Linked DNA regions of Rhodovastum atsumiense. Each later gene encodes a partner of the first gene's protein in a complex. Links are inferred from orthologs where the notes say so. Each region holds a gene or a part of one and is shown in the gene's direction. Other genes may lie near its edges. The genes, in order: cydC and cydD.

Evidence for each region.
Region 2: the proteins of cydC (region 1) and cydD are in contact, whole or in part, in a solved structure (PDB 7ZD5), measured with the Escherichia coli proteins. The link is inferred for Rhodovastum atsumiense from one-to-one orthologs.

The regions. Positions count from the first base shown.
Region 1 is NZ_OW485601.1:559,601-566,767, reverse strand. Bases 3,544-6,532 are described here. They hold cydC (thiol reductant ABC exporter subunit CydC), read left to right. Parts: upstream 3,544-4,206; coding sequence 4,207-5,859; downstream 5,860-6,532. Other genes in these bases: NBY65_RS02350 (elongation factor G), read left to right, coding at 6,047-6,532; NBY65_RS02360 (valine--tRNA ligase), read left to right, coding at 3,544-4,005. Also shown: NBY65_RS02370 (TolC family outer membrane protein), read left to right, coding at 1-592; NBY65_RS02365 (DUF2497 domain-containing protein), read left to right, coding at 645-1,223; more of NBY65_RS02360, read left to right, coding at 1,309-3,543; more of NBY65_RS02350, read left to right, coding at 6,533-7,167. UniProt on the Escherichia coli protein: Part of the ABC transporter complex CydDC that exports the reduced low-molecular-weight thiols cysteine and glutathione to the periplasm.
Region 2 is NZ_OW485601.1:6,470,640-6,477,762, reverse strand. What follows is about bases 2,655-5,599. They hold cydD (thiol reductant ABC exporter subunit CydD), read left to right. Parts: upstream 2,655-3,262; coding sequence 3,263-4,936; downstream 4,937-5,599. Other genes in these bases: NBY65_RS29065 (DUF2189 domain-containing protein), read left to right, coding at 5,183-5,599; NBY65_RS29075 (CynX/NimT family MFS transporter), read right to left, coding at 2,655-3,134. Also shown: NBY65_RS29085 (amidohydrolase), read left to right, coding at 1-1,068; NBY65_RS29080 (hypothetical protein), read right to left, coding at 1,051-1,692; more of NBY65_RS29075, read right to left, coding at 1,944-2,654; more of NBY65_RS29065, read left to right, coding at 5,600-5,995; NBY65_RS29060 (YXWGXW repeat-containing protein), read left to right, coding at 6,116-6,475; xth (exodeoxyribonuclease III), read right to left, coding at 6,504-7,123. UniProt on the Escherichia coli protein: Part of the ABC transporter complex CydDC that exports the reduced low-molecular-weight thiols cysteine and glutathione to the periplasm.

The DNA.
Region 1 (7,167 bases):
CGACCTGCAATACGCCCGCCTGATGCCGAACGTGAGCCTGCAGGGGACCGTCGCCCGCGCCGAGGACGTCACCCAGAAGGACCTGACCAACAAGTACGGCGAGATCCTCGCCACGCTGACCGTGCCCATCTACCAGGGCGGGTCCGAGTACTCGGCCATCCGCCAGGCGCGCCAGCAGCAGCAGCAGGCGCGCAAGACCGTCGATGACGCCCGCCGCACCGCGGTCCAGCAGCTCATCGCCTCCTGGGAAACCTACAACTCCGCCCGCTCCACGATCGAGAGCACGCGGGCGCAGATCCGCTCCAACCAGATCGCCCTGGAAGGCGTGCAGCGCGAGGCAATCGTCGGCAGCCGCACCACCCTCGATGTGCTCAACGCTGAGCAGGCCCTGCTCAACTCTCGGGTAACGTTGGTGCAGAACCTCGCCAATCTGGTGACGGCCAGTTATTCCGTTGCCGCAGCCGTCGGCCGCCTGACCGCACGCGACCTGAACCTTAACGTGCCGTTGTATGATGATGCCGCCTACTACAGGGCGGTGCGGGATCGCTGGATCGGCACCGGTGACTACGCGACCAACCAGCCCGGGCGGTGAGCCGGACCAGGACCCTGACGCCGTACCCGGTCGGATCGAGGAAGCAGGCTGCATGAACGCGTCCAACCCGCCCGGCCAGACCCCCGCCCCGCAGACCGCGGGCGGCAATGCCGATCCCTCGATGGAGGATATCCTTGCCTCCATCCGACGCATCCTCAACGAGGACGAGGCCGCTTCGGCGTCCCGCCCGGCGCAGCTTGCCGCGCCGGCGGCGCCGGACCAGGCCGAGATACTGGCGCTCGATGCCTCGATGATCATCTCCGACCCCTCCGCCGCATCCGCCGCTGCCCCGTCCGGGGGCAACGGCGCGGCATCCCCGCCGGTGGAGCCGCCGCCGGCCGTGGCCGTCGCGGCCCCCGCGGTGAATGCCGCCCCGGCCACCGGGCTGGTTGCGCCCGATGTCGCCGCCGCCGCCTCGTCCGCCCTGGGGGCGCTGGTCCGCACGCTGGGTGAGCGCAGCGCGGCGACCCCGCCGTTGGCCATCCACCGTGGCGGCCCGACCGTCGAGGAGGTGGTGCGCGAGGAGCTGCGCCCGCTGCTCAAGGCGTGGCTCGACGAGAATCTCCCTCCGCTGGTCGAGCGTCTGGTACGCCTGGAAATCGAGCGCCTGGTCGGCCGCTCGCTTTCCTGATCGCGTCGCGCCCGACCTTTTCTCCGGCCACCGGACCCCGGCGGCCCCTCCTCATTTGCCGCGAGCCGACCGGGGCAGAAACGACATGCTGGAAAAGACGCATACCCCCGACACCACCGAGAAGCGCCTGTACGAAGGCTGGGAAGCGTCGGGCGCTTTCGCCTGTGATCCAGGCAGCAACGCCACGCCCTTCGCCATCATGATCCCGCCGCCGAACGTCACCGGCAGCCTGCACATGGGACATGCGCTGACCTTCACCATCCAGGACACGCTGATCCGCTGGCGGCGCATGCAGGGCCGGGACGTGCTGTGGCAGCCCGGCACCGACCATGCCGGCATCGCCACCCAGATGGTGGTGGAACGCCTGCTCGCCGGGCAGGGCAGCAGCCGCCAGGCGCTCGGGCGCGAGGCCTTCGTCGAGCGCGTCTGGCAGTGGAAGGCCGAATCGGGCGGCACTATCACCCGGCAGTTGCGCCGACTCGGCGCTTCGCTCGACTGGCCGCGCGAGCGCTTCACCATGGACGAGGGGCTCTCGGCGGCGGTGCGCGAGGTCTTCGTCACGCTGTACCGCCAGGGGCTGATCTATCGCGACCGGCGGCTGGTGAACTGGGATCCGAAATTCCAGTCGGCGATCTCTGACCTCGAGGTCGAGAGCCGGGAAGTCAAAGGCAATCTCTGGCACCTGACCTACCCGATCGAGGGCGAGCCGGGCCGCTTCATCACCGTCGCCACCACGCGGCCGGAGACGATGCTGGGCGATACCGCCGTCGCGGTGCACCCCGAGGACGAGCGCTTCCGCGACCTGGTGGGCAAGTTCGCCATCCTGCCGCTGGTGGGCCGCCGCATCCCCATCGTCGCCGACACCTACTCCGATCCCGAGAAGGGCACGGGCGCGGTGAAGATCACCCCCGCGCATGATTTCAACGACTTCCAGGTGGGGCAGCGGCACAGCGTGCCCATGCCCTCGATCCTCGACCGCGAGGCCCGCGTCACCCTCGCCGAGATCGAGGATGTGCTGGCCGCGGTGCCGGGCATCGCCGATCCGGACTTCGTGCGCTCGCTGGACGGCCAGGACCGTTTCGCCGCGCGCAAGGCGATCCTGGAGAAGCTGGAAGAGCTTGGGCTGCTGGTGAAGACCGAGCCGCATCTGCACCAGGTGCCGCACGGCGACCGCTCCGGCGTGCCGATCGAGCCGCGCCTGACCGTGCAGTGGTACTGCAATGCCGCGGTGCTGGCGAAGCCGGCCATCGAGGCGGTCGAGCAGGGCCGCATGCGCTTCGTGCCGCAGCAATGGGAGAACACCTTCTTCGCCTGGATGCGCGACATCCAGCCCTGGTGCATCAGCCGCCAGCTCTGGTGGGGGCATCGCATCCCCGCCTGGTACGGCCCGGACGGGACGGTGTTCGTCGAGAAGACCGAGGACGAAGCCCTCGCCGCCGCCCGCGCCCATTACGGCCATGACGCGGCGCTGACCCGCGACGAGGACGTGCTGGACACCTGGTTCAGCTCGGCGCTGTGGCCCTTCTCCACGCTCGGCTGGCCGGAGCAGACGCGCGAGGTCGCGCGCTACTACCCGGGCGACGTGCTGGTGACCGGGTTCGACATCATCTTCTTCTGGGTCGCCCGGATGATGATGATGGGCCTGCACTTCATGGGCGACGTGCCGTTCCGCCACATCTACATCCACGGCCTGGTGCGCGACGAGCGCGGCCAGAAAATGAGCAAGTCGAAGGGCAACGTCATCGATCCGCTGGAGCTGATCGACCGCTACGGCGCCGACGCCCTGCGCTTCACCATCTGCGCCCTGACCGGACCGGGCCGCGACGTCAAGCTCGGGCCGAGCCGCGTGGAGAGCTACCGCAGCTTCGTCACCAAGCTGTGGAACGCAGCGCGGTTCTGCGAGATGAACGGCGTGGCGCCCGATCCCGCCTTCGATCCGGCCAAGGCGAGCCTGCCGCTGACGCGCTGGATCCTGGATGCCGCGTCCTCGGCCATCGCCGAGGCAACGACGGCGCTGGAAGCCTATCGCTTCGACGAATACGCCCAGGCCGGGTACCGCTTCACCTGGAACACCTTCTGCGACTGGTTCGTCGAATTCGCCAAGCCGGTGCTGGCCAACGCCGACAGCCCCGAGGCCGCCGAGGTCCGCAGCACCGCCGCGCATGTGCTCGGGCTGGTGCTGCGCCTGCTGCACCCGGCCATGCCCTTCGTGACCGAGGAGCTGTGGGACCGCTTCGGCTACGGCCCGGACTGCAGCCTGATCCGCACGTCCTGGCCTACCCCCTTCGAAGTGCCCGGCGCGGCCGAGGCGCGCGCTGAACTCGACTGGGTGGTGCGGCTGGTCTCCGAAGTGCGCGCGGTGCGCTCGGAGATGAACGTGCCGCCGTCGCAGCGGGCGCCGCTGCTGCTGAAGGACGCGGCGCCGGAGACGCTTGCCCGCGGCCAGCGCTGGATCGAGGCGATCGGACGGCTGGCCCGCGCGGCGTCGCTGGAAGCACTCGATGGCGAGGTGCCGCACGGCTCGGCCCAGGCGGTGGTGGGCGAGGCGACGGTGGTGATCCCGTTGGCCGGGCTGATCGACATCGCCGCCGAGAGCGCCCGGCTGCGCAAGGATCGCGCCAAGGCGGCGGCCGAGGCCGAAAAGATCGAGAAGAAACTGTCGAACGCCGATTTCGTTGCGCGCGCGCCGGAAGAGGTGGTCGAGGAAAACCGGGAGCGGCTGCAGGCGGCCCGCGACGAGATGGCACGGCTGGACGCGGCGCTCGCGCGCATCGACGGGTGACCATGCCCGGGGCGCTGCCCCGGCCCCGCCAGGGGCTCCGCCCCTGGACCGGGCCAAGGGCTTTGCCCTTGGAACCCATGACTCTGTGCCGCGCAGCGAGAATGGGATCCAAGGGCCTTGTGGCCCTTGGCAGGTCCAGGGCGGAGCCCTGGCCTTTCCTGCACCGTTGACGACGCCGCGGACCGGCGCGATGGAGCAATCATGACTCCCCTTACTCCGCCGCTCCTGCGCGTGTTGTCCCTCTGGCGGGGGCGCGCGCTTTGGCTGTTCGCCGGGATCCTGGTCACGCTCGGGGCGCTTGCCACCGGCATGGCGCTGATGGGGGTCTCGGGTGGGATGGTGGCCGGGCTGGTCACCGGTGCCGTCGTCACCGCCCCCGTGCTGCTGCGCGGGCTCGGGCCGGTGCGGGTGGTGTTGCGCTACCTGGAACGGCTGATCGCGCATGACGCGACCTTCCGCGCGCTGGCCGATCTGCGCGTCTGGTTCTTCCGGGGCCTGGCCGGCAGCGCCGTTGGTGGGCTCGGGTTCCGCCGCGCGGGCGATGTGCTGGCGCGGCTGGTCAATGACGTCGAGGCGCTGGACGGGCTGTATATCCGCATCCTGCTGCCGCTTTCCTGTGCGCTGATCCTGGTGATCGGCTTGCCGCTGCTGCTGGCCGAGCTGGATCCGGTGCTGGCGGTGGCGGTGGGGGTGCTGTTCGCGGTGTCCGCCTTCCTGCTGCCATTGCTGGCGGCGCGTGTCTCCGCCGGGGCGGGGGAGCGCATGACCGGGGCGGCGGCGGCGCTGCGGGTGGCGGCGCTGGATGCCATCTCGGGGCTGCGGGAAGTGCGGGCCTTCGGGGCGGAGGGGCGCATGCTGGCGCAGGTGCAGGCGCGCGAGGCGGCGCTGCTGTCCGCCCAGCGCGAGCTGGCCGGGCGCGGGGCGCGGGCCACTGCCGCGTCCTTCCTGTGCGGGCAGTTCGCCATCCTGGTGATGCTGGCGGCCGCCGCCGCGCATTGGATCGCCGATGCGCCGGCGGCCATTGCCGGCGCCTTCCTGGTGGTGGCGGGGTTCGAGGCGGTGGCCGGCCTGACCCTGGCCGGCTCCCTGGCGGGCCATGCCAGCGCCGCCGCGCGGCGCGTGCTGGAGGCGGCCGAAGGGGCGCCTCCGGTGCCGGATCCGGCCGTGCCGGCTGTGGCGCCAAAGGGCAGCGCGCTGCGCTTCGAGGGGGTGCATTTCCGCTGGCTGCCCGACCGTCCGCCGGTGTTCGAGGGGCTCACGCTCGACATTCCCGAAGGCAGCCGGATTGCCGTGCTCGGGCCGTCGGGGGCGGGGAAGTCCACCCTGGCGGCGCTGGCGCTGAAAGTGGCGGCGCCGCAGGCCGGGCGTGTCCTGCTGGGCGGCGTGGATATCGCCACCCTGCCCGGGGAGACGGTGCGGGCCCGCATCGCCTGGCTGAGCCAGGCCAGCCATTTGTTCGACGACACGATTCGCAACAACCTCCTGCTCGCCCGGCCCGGTGCCGACGAGGCGACGCTGTGGACGGCGCTGGAGGCGGCGCATGTCGCCGCGGTGGTGCGGGACCTGCCGCACGGGATCGATTCCTTCGTGGGCGAGGGCGGGCGGAAATTCTCCGGCGGGCAGGGGCGGCGCCTCGCGCTGGCGCGGGTGCTGCTGTCGGAGGCGCCGATCCTGATCCTGGACGAGCCCTGCGCCGGGCTGGATGCCGAAACCGAGCGTGATTTCATGGCGACCCTGAACGACGTGGCGCAGGGACGCACGCTGGTGCTGATCGCGCACCGGCTGACCGGAGTGGAACGGCTGGACCGGATCTGGCGGATCTCGGGCGGCGTGGCGGTGGCGGCCGCCGGCTGAAGCCGCCGCCCCACACCACGTCCATGCGGACAGCGCATTGATTTGGGTCAGTTTTCCTGCCGGTTTCGGCGGAAATTAGGCTCTTGGCGACCCGGCGGGGGCCGGCTCATGATGCCGTGGAAGTGCTGGCGAACGATAAGGTCCGGCTGATCGGGCGGGATCACAGAGCCGGCCGAGGAGGGCATCCGTGTCACAAGCGCAATCCGGTCCCCGCACCGTCGCCATTGTCGGACCTTACGGCAGCGGCAAGTCCACCCTGTTCGACGCCCTGATCGCCGCCGCTGGCGGCCCCGCCCGACGTGGGGCGGCGCCGCGCGGCAGCACGCGTATTGCGCATTGCACGTTCCTCGACGAGCCCTGGGCCCTGATCGATTGTCCCGGTTCGGTCGAATCCGCGTACGAGGCCGAGGCCGCGCTGGCGGTGGCGGACATCGCCGTGGTGGTGTGCGACCCCGATCCCGCGCGCGTGCCCACGGTGGCGGGGCTGCTGCGCCGGCTGGAGGAAATCGGCCTGCCGACGATGGTGTTTGTCAACCGCATCGACACCCTGAACGGCCATGTGCGCGATACCCTGGCGGCGCTGCAGGGGATCACGCGGCGGCCGCTGGTGCTGCGCGAGGTGCCGATCCGCGAAGGCGAGACTGTCACCGGCTATGTCGATGTCGTCAGCGAGCGCGCCTACCAGTATCGCAAGGGGGCGGCCTCCGAGCTGATCGCGCTGCCCGATACGATGCGTGACCGCGAGCAGGAAGCGCGCGCGGCACTGGTGGAAGTGCTGGCCGATCACGACGACGCCCTGCTCGAGAAGGTGGTCGACGACATCAAGCCGACCCCGGCCGAGGTGTTCGAGCGGCTGCGCCTGGTGGAGGCGGAAGGGCATGTCACCGAGGTGCTGCTGGGCTGCGCCGAGCGTGACAACGGCGTGCGCCGGCTGTGGAAGGCGCTGCGCCATGACGCGCCGGCGGCGGCCAGCACTGCCGAGCGCCATCTGGTCGCGGCCGAGGGCGCGCCGCTGGTGCAGGTGTTCCGCACGCTCAATGCCGGTTATGGCGGCAAGCTGTCCTGGGCACGCATCTGGCGTGGCCCGGTGAAGGACGGGGCCACGCTGGAGGGCGGGCGCATCGGCGGCATGTGGCGCGCCGTCAACGGCGAGATGACCAAGATCCTCGAGGCCGGCAGCGGCGAGATCGTGGCACTCGGGCGGCTGGAAGGGGTCGCCACCGGCGCCGTGCTGGGTGAGGCCGGTGACGCCGACCTGGCGTTCCCGCCGCCGCCGCCGCCGGTCTATGCGATGGCCATCACCACCGC
Region 2 (7,123 bases), 5.9 Mb from region 1 along the record:
ACCTCGGCCTTCGTTTGCGCCCGGCTCGATGAACTGGGCATTCCCTATGTTGCCGGGATCGGCGGCCATGGCGTGGTCGCCACGCTCAGCCGCGGCAGTTCGAATCGCAGCGTCGGCCTGCGCGCCGACATGGACGCCCTGCCGGTCACCGAGGCGACCGGCGTGCCCTATGCCTCGACCTGTCCTGGCGTCATGCATGCCTGCGGCCATGATGGCCATACCGTGAGCCTGCTCGGGGCCGCCGCGCTGCTGCTGCGCGATCCCGACTGGACCGGTACCGTGCAACTGGTGTTCCAGCCGGCCGAGGAAGGCTATGGCGGCGCGCAGGGGATGCTGGATGACGGCCTGCTGCAGCGTTTTCCGATGGAGCGCGTGTTCGCCTACCACAACTGGCCGGGCCTGCCCGCCGGCACGGTGGCGGTGCATGACGGCCCGGTGATGGCCGGGGCGGCGCGGTTGGGCATCACGTTGGAAGGCCATGCCGGCCATGCGGGCATGCCGCACCTCGCGCGCGATCCGATGCTGGCGGCCGGGCATCTGGTGGTGGCGCTGCAATCCGTGGTTTCGCGCAACATCGATCCGCTGGAATCGGCGGTGGTGTCGATCTGCACGGTGGATGGCGGCAATGCGGCCAACCAGATCCCCTCGCGCGTGAACATGAACGGCACCATCCGCACCTTCCGCCCGCATGTGCGGGCGCAGGTGGATGCGGCGATCGCGCGGGTGGTGAACGGCATCGCGGCGACCTTCGGCATGCAGGCGACGCTCGACTGCCCGCCGGGGATCGAGGCCACGGTCAATCACCCCGCCGAGGTCGAGATCGCCGCCGCGGTGGTGCGCGAGGCCGGTTTCCCGCTCCGGCGTGACCTGCCGCCGGCGATGACGGGGGAGGATTTCGGCCTGTTCCTGAAGCAGCGCCCCGGGGCCTTCCTGTGGATCGGCAACGGTCCGTCCGACAATGGCCGCGAACTGCACAATCCCGCCTACGACTTCAACGATGCCATTCTGCCCGTGGCCGCCACCACGCTCGCCGGCATCGCCCGTCGCGCGCTACAGGCCGGGGCATAGGCGCGCGGCGCCCGGGCTGCGGCACGGGCGGAATTCGGGGGCGGGGCAGGCGGCGACCAGTCGTCCCGACAGGCCGCCCGCCTGCGCCAGCCCTCCCTGCACCAGCCCCCCTTGTACCAGCATCGTGCGGGTCCGGGCCCGCAGCAGGCTGAACATCGCCTGCCAGGTTCCCGGCAGCACCGGTCGGACCGGGGCATCCTCCATCGGCGCGTCGTTGCGCCAGACGAGGTAGTCGGTCCACGATTCACGTTGCACGGCGCGGCCGGCGGGGATGCGGAGGGTCCGCTCCAGACGTAAATGCCGGCCGTCCGGGACGGCGCTGACCCGCGTCGCCATCCGGCTGCCGTCCTCGCCACGCCAGGACAGCGTTTCCAACGCCACGAGTCGGCCGGGGGCGGCGACGGCCAGAAGGTCACGAATGGCTTCCGGCCGGTCCGCCGCGAAAGCGAGACAGGCGGCCTCGACCCCGCCCAGCGGGAAACGGCACAACACCCGGGCACGCGCGGCCGGGACCCGCAAGCCGGCGATCTCTACCTCCGCCGGGTCGTTGCCGGAGGCGATTCCCATCCGTGGCATCACCGGGAGCAGCGCCGATGCCAGCAGCATCCGTCGCGTCGTTCGCATCCCCCAAGGCTGCCATGGGGGGATGAAAATTCCCTGAAGAATGGCCGCTCCGCAGCAGCAGGCGCCGCGGCTGCCCTGGGGCGGGAACATTCTCCGTTCCACCCGAAACTGTTGGGAAATCCGTGAAAATCAGCCACTATTCACGAATAGTTTGATTTTTGTTCCTAATTCCTGCTAAGGAACATTGCGTATTGTTTACAAATGCCTGAACAAACCATGAAGTTTCGAACGTAATGGAAACATCGAGCCGGTCAGCGGGCATGCACCACCCTTGGACGCCCGGCCAGCGCCCCCGCCACCGCCCCGCCCAGCCCGACCACGCCGAACAGCACGCCGGCCCCTGACCAGTTGCCCATGGCGTCATACAGCACGCCAACCACCAGCGGCCCGCCGGCTGCCAGCGAATAGCCCACGCTCTGGGCCATGCCCGACAGCGCCGCCGCGGCATGATCGTCGCCCGCCCGTTGCACGATCAGCAACAGCGCCAGCGCGAACGCGCCCCCCATGCCGATGCCCAGGCTGATCGCCAGCAGCCATTGCCAGGCCAGCGGTGCTGCCAGCAGCGCCAGGAAACTGCCCGTGCTGAGCAGCATCAGCGCCACGGCGGGCAGGCTCTGCCGGCGCAGCCGCGCGGCCAGCAGCGGCGTCGGCAGGGAGGCCAGGGTCTGTGCCAGGATCGAGACGGAGACCACCAGTCCCGCCGTCACCGCATCGTCGCCGCGGCTGCGCAGGATCGGCGCGAGCCAGCCGAACATGCTGTAGGCCAGCGCCGATTGCAGCCCCATGAACAGCGTGACCTGCCAGGCGAGCGGCTGCCGCCACAGCCCGCCGACCCGTCGCAGCCGGGCTGGCCCGCCGGCAGCGTCGCGGCCGAGCCGGTGGCGCCAGACCAGGCCGGCCACCGCCATCGCCAGCAGCACGGGCACCGCCCAGGATGCCAGGGCGGCGGCCCAGTCGCCGCCGAAGGCCACCCGCAGCGGCGCGGTCACCCCGGCGGCGATGGCCGCGCCCACGCACAGCGCCATGCTGAGTACACCGGTCATCAGTGGCAGCCGTGTCGGGAAGTCGCGCTTGAGCAGCGCCGGCATCAGCACGTTGCCGATTGCGATGCCCGCGCCTGCCAGCAGCGATCCCCCCAGCAGCGGTGCCAGGGACCCGGCGCCGCGCAGCGCCGTGCCCAGGGCGACGATCGCCAGCGCCAGCAGGATGGTGGCCTCGATGCCAAATCGCCGGGCCAGCAGTGGCGCGAACGGACCGAACAGGCCCAGGCACAGCACCGGCGCGGTGGTCAGCACGGACGCCGCGCCGGCCGACACCTGCAGTCCCTGCATGATCTCGTCCAGCACCGGGCCGATGCTCGAGAGCGCGGGGCGGAGGTTGAACCCGATCAGCACCACCGTCACTGCCGCGCCGAGGCCCGAGGCCTTGCCGACAGCTTTCATAGGCCCGTGTGCGCCGCCGCGCTGACGCGCCAATTCCGCAGTGCTGCCTCCCCCCTTTTCCACCGGAGCAGGCTCGTTCGCGGAGGCGGGACTGTCAATCGGCGCCGCCTCTGCTACATGGCTGCGGTATGACCGATGCGAAGACCGCTTCCCGGGCCTGGATGCGCGCGCAAAGCCGCGTCGGGCGACGCACCGCGCTGCCGGTGGTGGCGTTCGGCCTGCTCGGCATCGCCCTGGCGACCGGGCAGGCGGCCTGCGCCGGCGTGGCGCTGCAGACGGCGCTGGCGCCGGCGAGCTCGCCTGTACCTTGGATCGCCCTGGCCGGATTCGCGCTGTTCGCGGTGCTGCGCGCGGGGTTGACCCTGCTCTCCGAGCGGGCGGCCTTCGAGGCCGGCGCCACGGCGCGGCGCCGCCTGCGCACCGATGCGCTGACGCGCCTGCTGGCCGCCGGCCCGGCGTTGCTGCGCGAGCGTCATTCCGGCGAGCTCACCAGCGTGGTGGTGGATCGCATCGAGGCGCTGGACGGCTTGTTCGCGCGTTGGATGCCCGCGGCGACATTGGCCATCGCCGGCCCGGTCCTGATCGTGCTGGTCGCTGCCATCGCCGACTGGAAAGCGGCGCTGGTGCTGGCCGGCGCGGGGCTGCTGGTGCCCTTCGCCATGGCCCTGTCGGGCATCGGCGCGGCGGTCGCGGCCAAGCGCCAGTTCGCCGCGCTGGGCCATTTGCAGGCGCGCTTCCTTGATCGCGTGCGCGGCATCGCCACCATCGTCATGCATGGCCGCGCCGGCGACGAGGCGGTGGCGCTCGGTGCCGCCGCCGACGAACTGCGCCGCCGCACCATGCGGGTGCTGCGGGTGGCGTTCCTGTCCTCGGTGGCGCTCGACCTGGCCATGGCGCTGGCGCTGATCCTGATCGCGCTGCGCTACGGCGCGCAGCTCATGGAAGGGCGGCTGGACAACCCCGGCACGGCCCTGTTCGTGCTGTTGCTGGTGCCGGAGTTCTTCGCGCCGCTGCGCGGTTTCGCCGCCGCCTACCAGGAAAAATTCCATGCCGGCGCCGCTGCCGACGCATTGGTGACGCTGCCTCCGCCGCCGGAGCCCGCCCCCGACCTGCCGGTGCGCACCGTCGAGGCGCGCGGCCTGACCGTTGCCTTCGAGGACGTGCGGCTGACCTGGGACGAGCAGCGCGGCCCGGCGCTGGACGGGCTGTCCTTCCGGGTTCCCGCCGGCGAGATCCTGGTCCTCGCCGGCCCGTCCGGGGCCGGCAAGTCAACGGTGATGGAGATCCTGCTTGGCTTCGTCCGCCCGCAATCCGGCCGGGTGACCTTCAACGGCGCCGATGTCTCCACCCTGGTGCCGCAGGCGCTCGCCCGCATGACCGCCTGGATCGGCCAGCGCCCCATGCTGTTCGCCGGCACGATCCGCGAGAACATTCGCTTCGCCCGCCCCGAGGCGACCGATGCCGAGGTCGACGAAGCAGCCCGGCTCGCCCGGGTCGACAGCTTCGCCGCCACCCTGCCGAAAGGGCTGGACACCGTGGTGGGCGAGGGCGGCTACGGCCTGTCGGGCGGGCAGGCGCAGCGCGTGGCGATCGCGCGCGCCTTTCTCAAGAACGCACCGTTGCTGTTGCTCGACGAACCGACCGTGCATCTTGATCCCGCCACCGAGGCCGAGGTGCTGGAAAGCCTGCGGCGGCTGACGATCGGCCGTACTGTCATCCTGGCGAGCCATTCCTCGGCGGCGCACAGCTTCGGCGGGCGGCGGCTCGACCTGCGCGCCGGGCGGGCCGCGGCGGCGGCGTAAGGAAGGCAAGGGCTCCGCCCTTGACCCGGCAGGGGCCACAAGGCCCCTGCACCCCAGTCTCGCTGCGCGGCGGGATCCAAGGGCAAAGCCCTTGGTGGAGGTCCAGGAGGCGAAGCCTCCTGGTGGGGTTTGGGGCAACGCCCCAAGGATGGCCGTCCCGATTCCACTGCTTCGTGAGCGCTCGATGCCCTGCCAAAGCAGGGCCGTCGCATACATCTGGGAGCATAGTTCGGGAGGCACGACCAGATGACGTCAGACAGCGCCTTTGCACGCCCGCTGCCGGTCACCGGCCGGCCGGCGATCCGCACCCTGACCTTTGCCGATCTGCGCCTGGCGCTGCGGCGGGGCTGGGACGATTTCACGGCCAATCCGACCCATGTGATCTTCCTGTGCGCCATCTACCCGGTGGCTGGCCTGCTGCTTGGCCGCATGGCACTGGAGGATCCGCTGTTGCCGTTGATCTATCCGCTGGTTGCCGGCTTCGCGCTGGTCGGCCCCGTGGCGGCGCTCGGTGTGTACGAGCTCAGCCGGCGTCGTGAGCAGGGACGGGAGTCCACCTGGCGGGATGCGTTCGGGGTGGTCCGCTCGCGCAATATCGGCGGGATCCTGCTGCTCGGCGCGGTGCTGATGGCGATCATGGTCGTGTGGCTGGAAGTGGCCCAGGGATTGTGGAACGCGACCGTCGGCGCGGCCACTGCGAGATCGGTGCTGGATCTGCCGGGAATCGCCTTCGGCTCGGCGCAGGGCTGGATGCTGCTTCTGCTCGGCAACGTGGCTGGTTTCCTGTTCGCGGCCGTGGTGCTGGCGCTCACGGTGGTGTCGTTCCCGCTGCTGCTCGATCGGGACATCCCCGGCGGGGCCGGGGCGCAGGCATCGGTTGCGGTGCAAACCTCGATCGCCGCGGTGCGGGCCAATCCGGTGACGATGGCCGGATGGGGCCTGATCGTGGCGGCGCTTCTGGTGATCGGGTCGATTCCCTTCCTGGTCGGGCTCGCGGTGGTGTTGCCGGTGCTCGGCCATGCCACCTGGCACCTGTACCGCCGGGCGGTGGAAAGCTGAGCCGGGGGAGGAGCCGGGCTCAACCCACGCTCGGCATCGGTTTCCTGCCTTGTTCCGCCTCGCCTTGTCGTTGCCGCAGTTGCATGCGATTCCCAATCGGCCTCGACAGGAGTCGCTGCCATGTCGCCGCTTCGTGGAAGCGTCGTTGCACTGTTCATGCTGGTGGGTTGCGCCGGGTTGGCCGACGCCCAGCCTTACGCGCCACCGGGGTATCCGGGGTCGGGGTATCCGGGGCCGGGCTATCCACCGCCGGGCCGGCCCGGTTATCCGCCGATTCCGTCGCCGCGTCCCGAAATGGTGCCGCCGCCGCCGCCGGGGCGGATGGTCTGGCGTCCCGGCCATTGGATCTGGAATGGCGGCAGTTACGTCTGGATGCCTGGCCAGTACGTGCCGCCACCGCCGCGTCCGGCGCAATGGGTACCCGGCCATTGGGCGATGCGGGGCGGAGCCTGGGTCTGGATGCCGCCGCACTGGCGTTGACCGCCCGCGCCGGCACCGGCTGCAAGCCTCAGGCCAGTTCGACCAGCACCGGTACGTGATCCGACGCCTTCTCCTCGCCACGCTCGGCCCGGTCGGGCGTGGCGGCGGTCAGGCGCTCGGCGAGGGTGGGGGAGAGCAGCACATGGTCGATGCGCAGTCCCAGGTCGCGCGGCCAGGCGCCGGCCTGGTAGTCCCAGAACGTGTAGGCCGGCTCCTCCGGGTGCAGCGCCCGGATGGCGTCGATCAGCCCGGTCCACAGCAGGGCCCGGAACCGCGTCCGGCTTTCCGGACGCACCAGCGCATCATCGGGGCCGAGCGCCCCGCGCGCGAAATCCGCATCCGTCGGGCAGACATTGAAATCGCCGGCGATCAGCAACGGCGTGTCGGTCTCGAGCAGGGCGGCGGCGCGGGCGCGCAGCGCCTCCATCCAGCGCAGCTTGTAGGCGAAGCCCTCCGGGCCGCCGGAATTGCCGTTCGGCAGGTAGATCCCCGCCATGGCCACGCCATCCGTGGTGATCTCGATGTAGCGCGCCTGCGCATCCTCCGCGTCGAGTCCCGGCAGGCGGCGATGCGTCACCTCGAAGGGCACCCGCGCCAGCACGGCCACGCCGTTATAGGCCTTCTGGCCGACCACATCCGCCCGGTAGC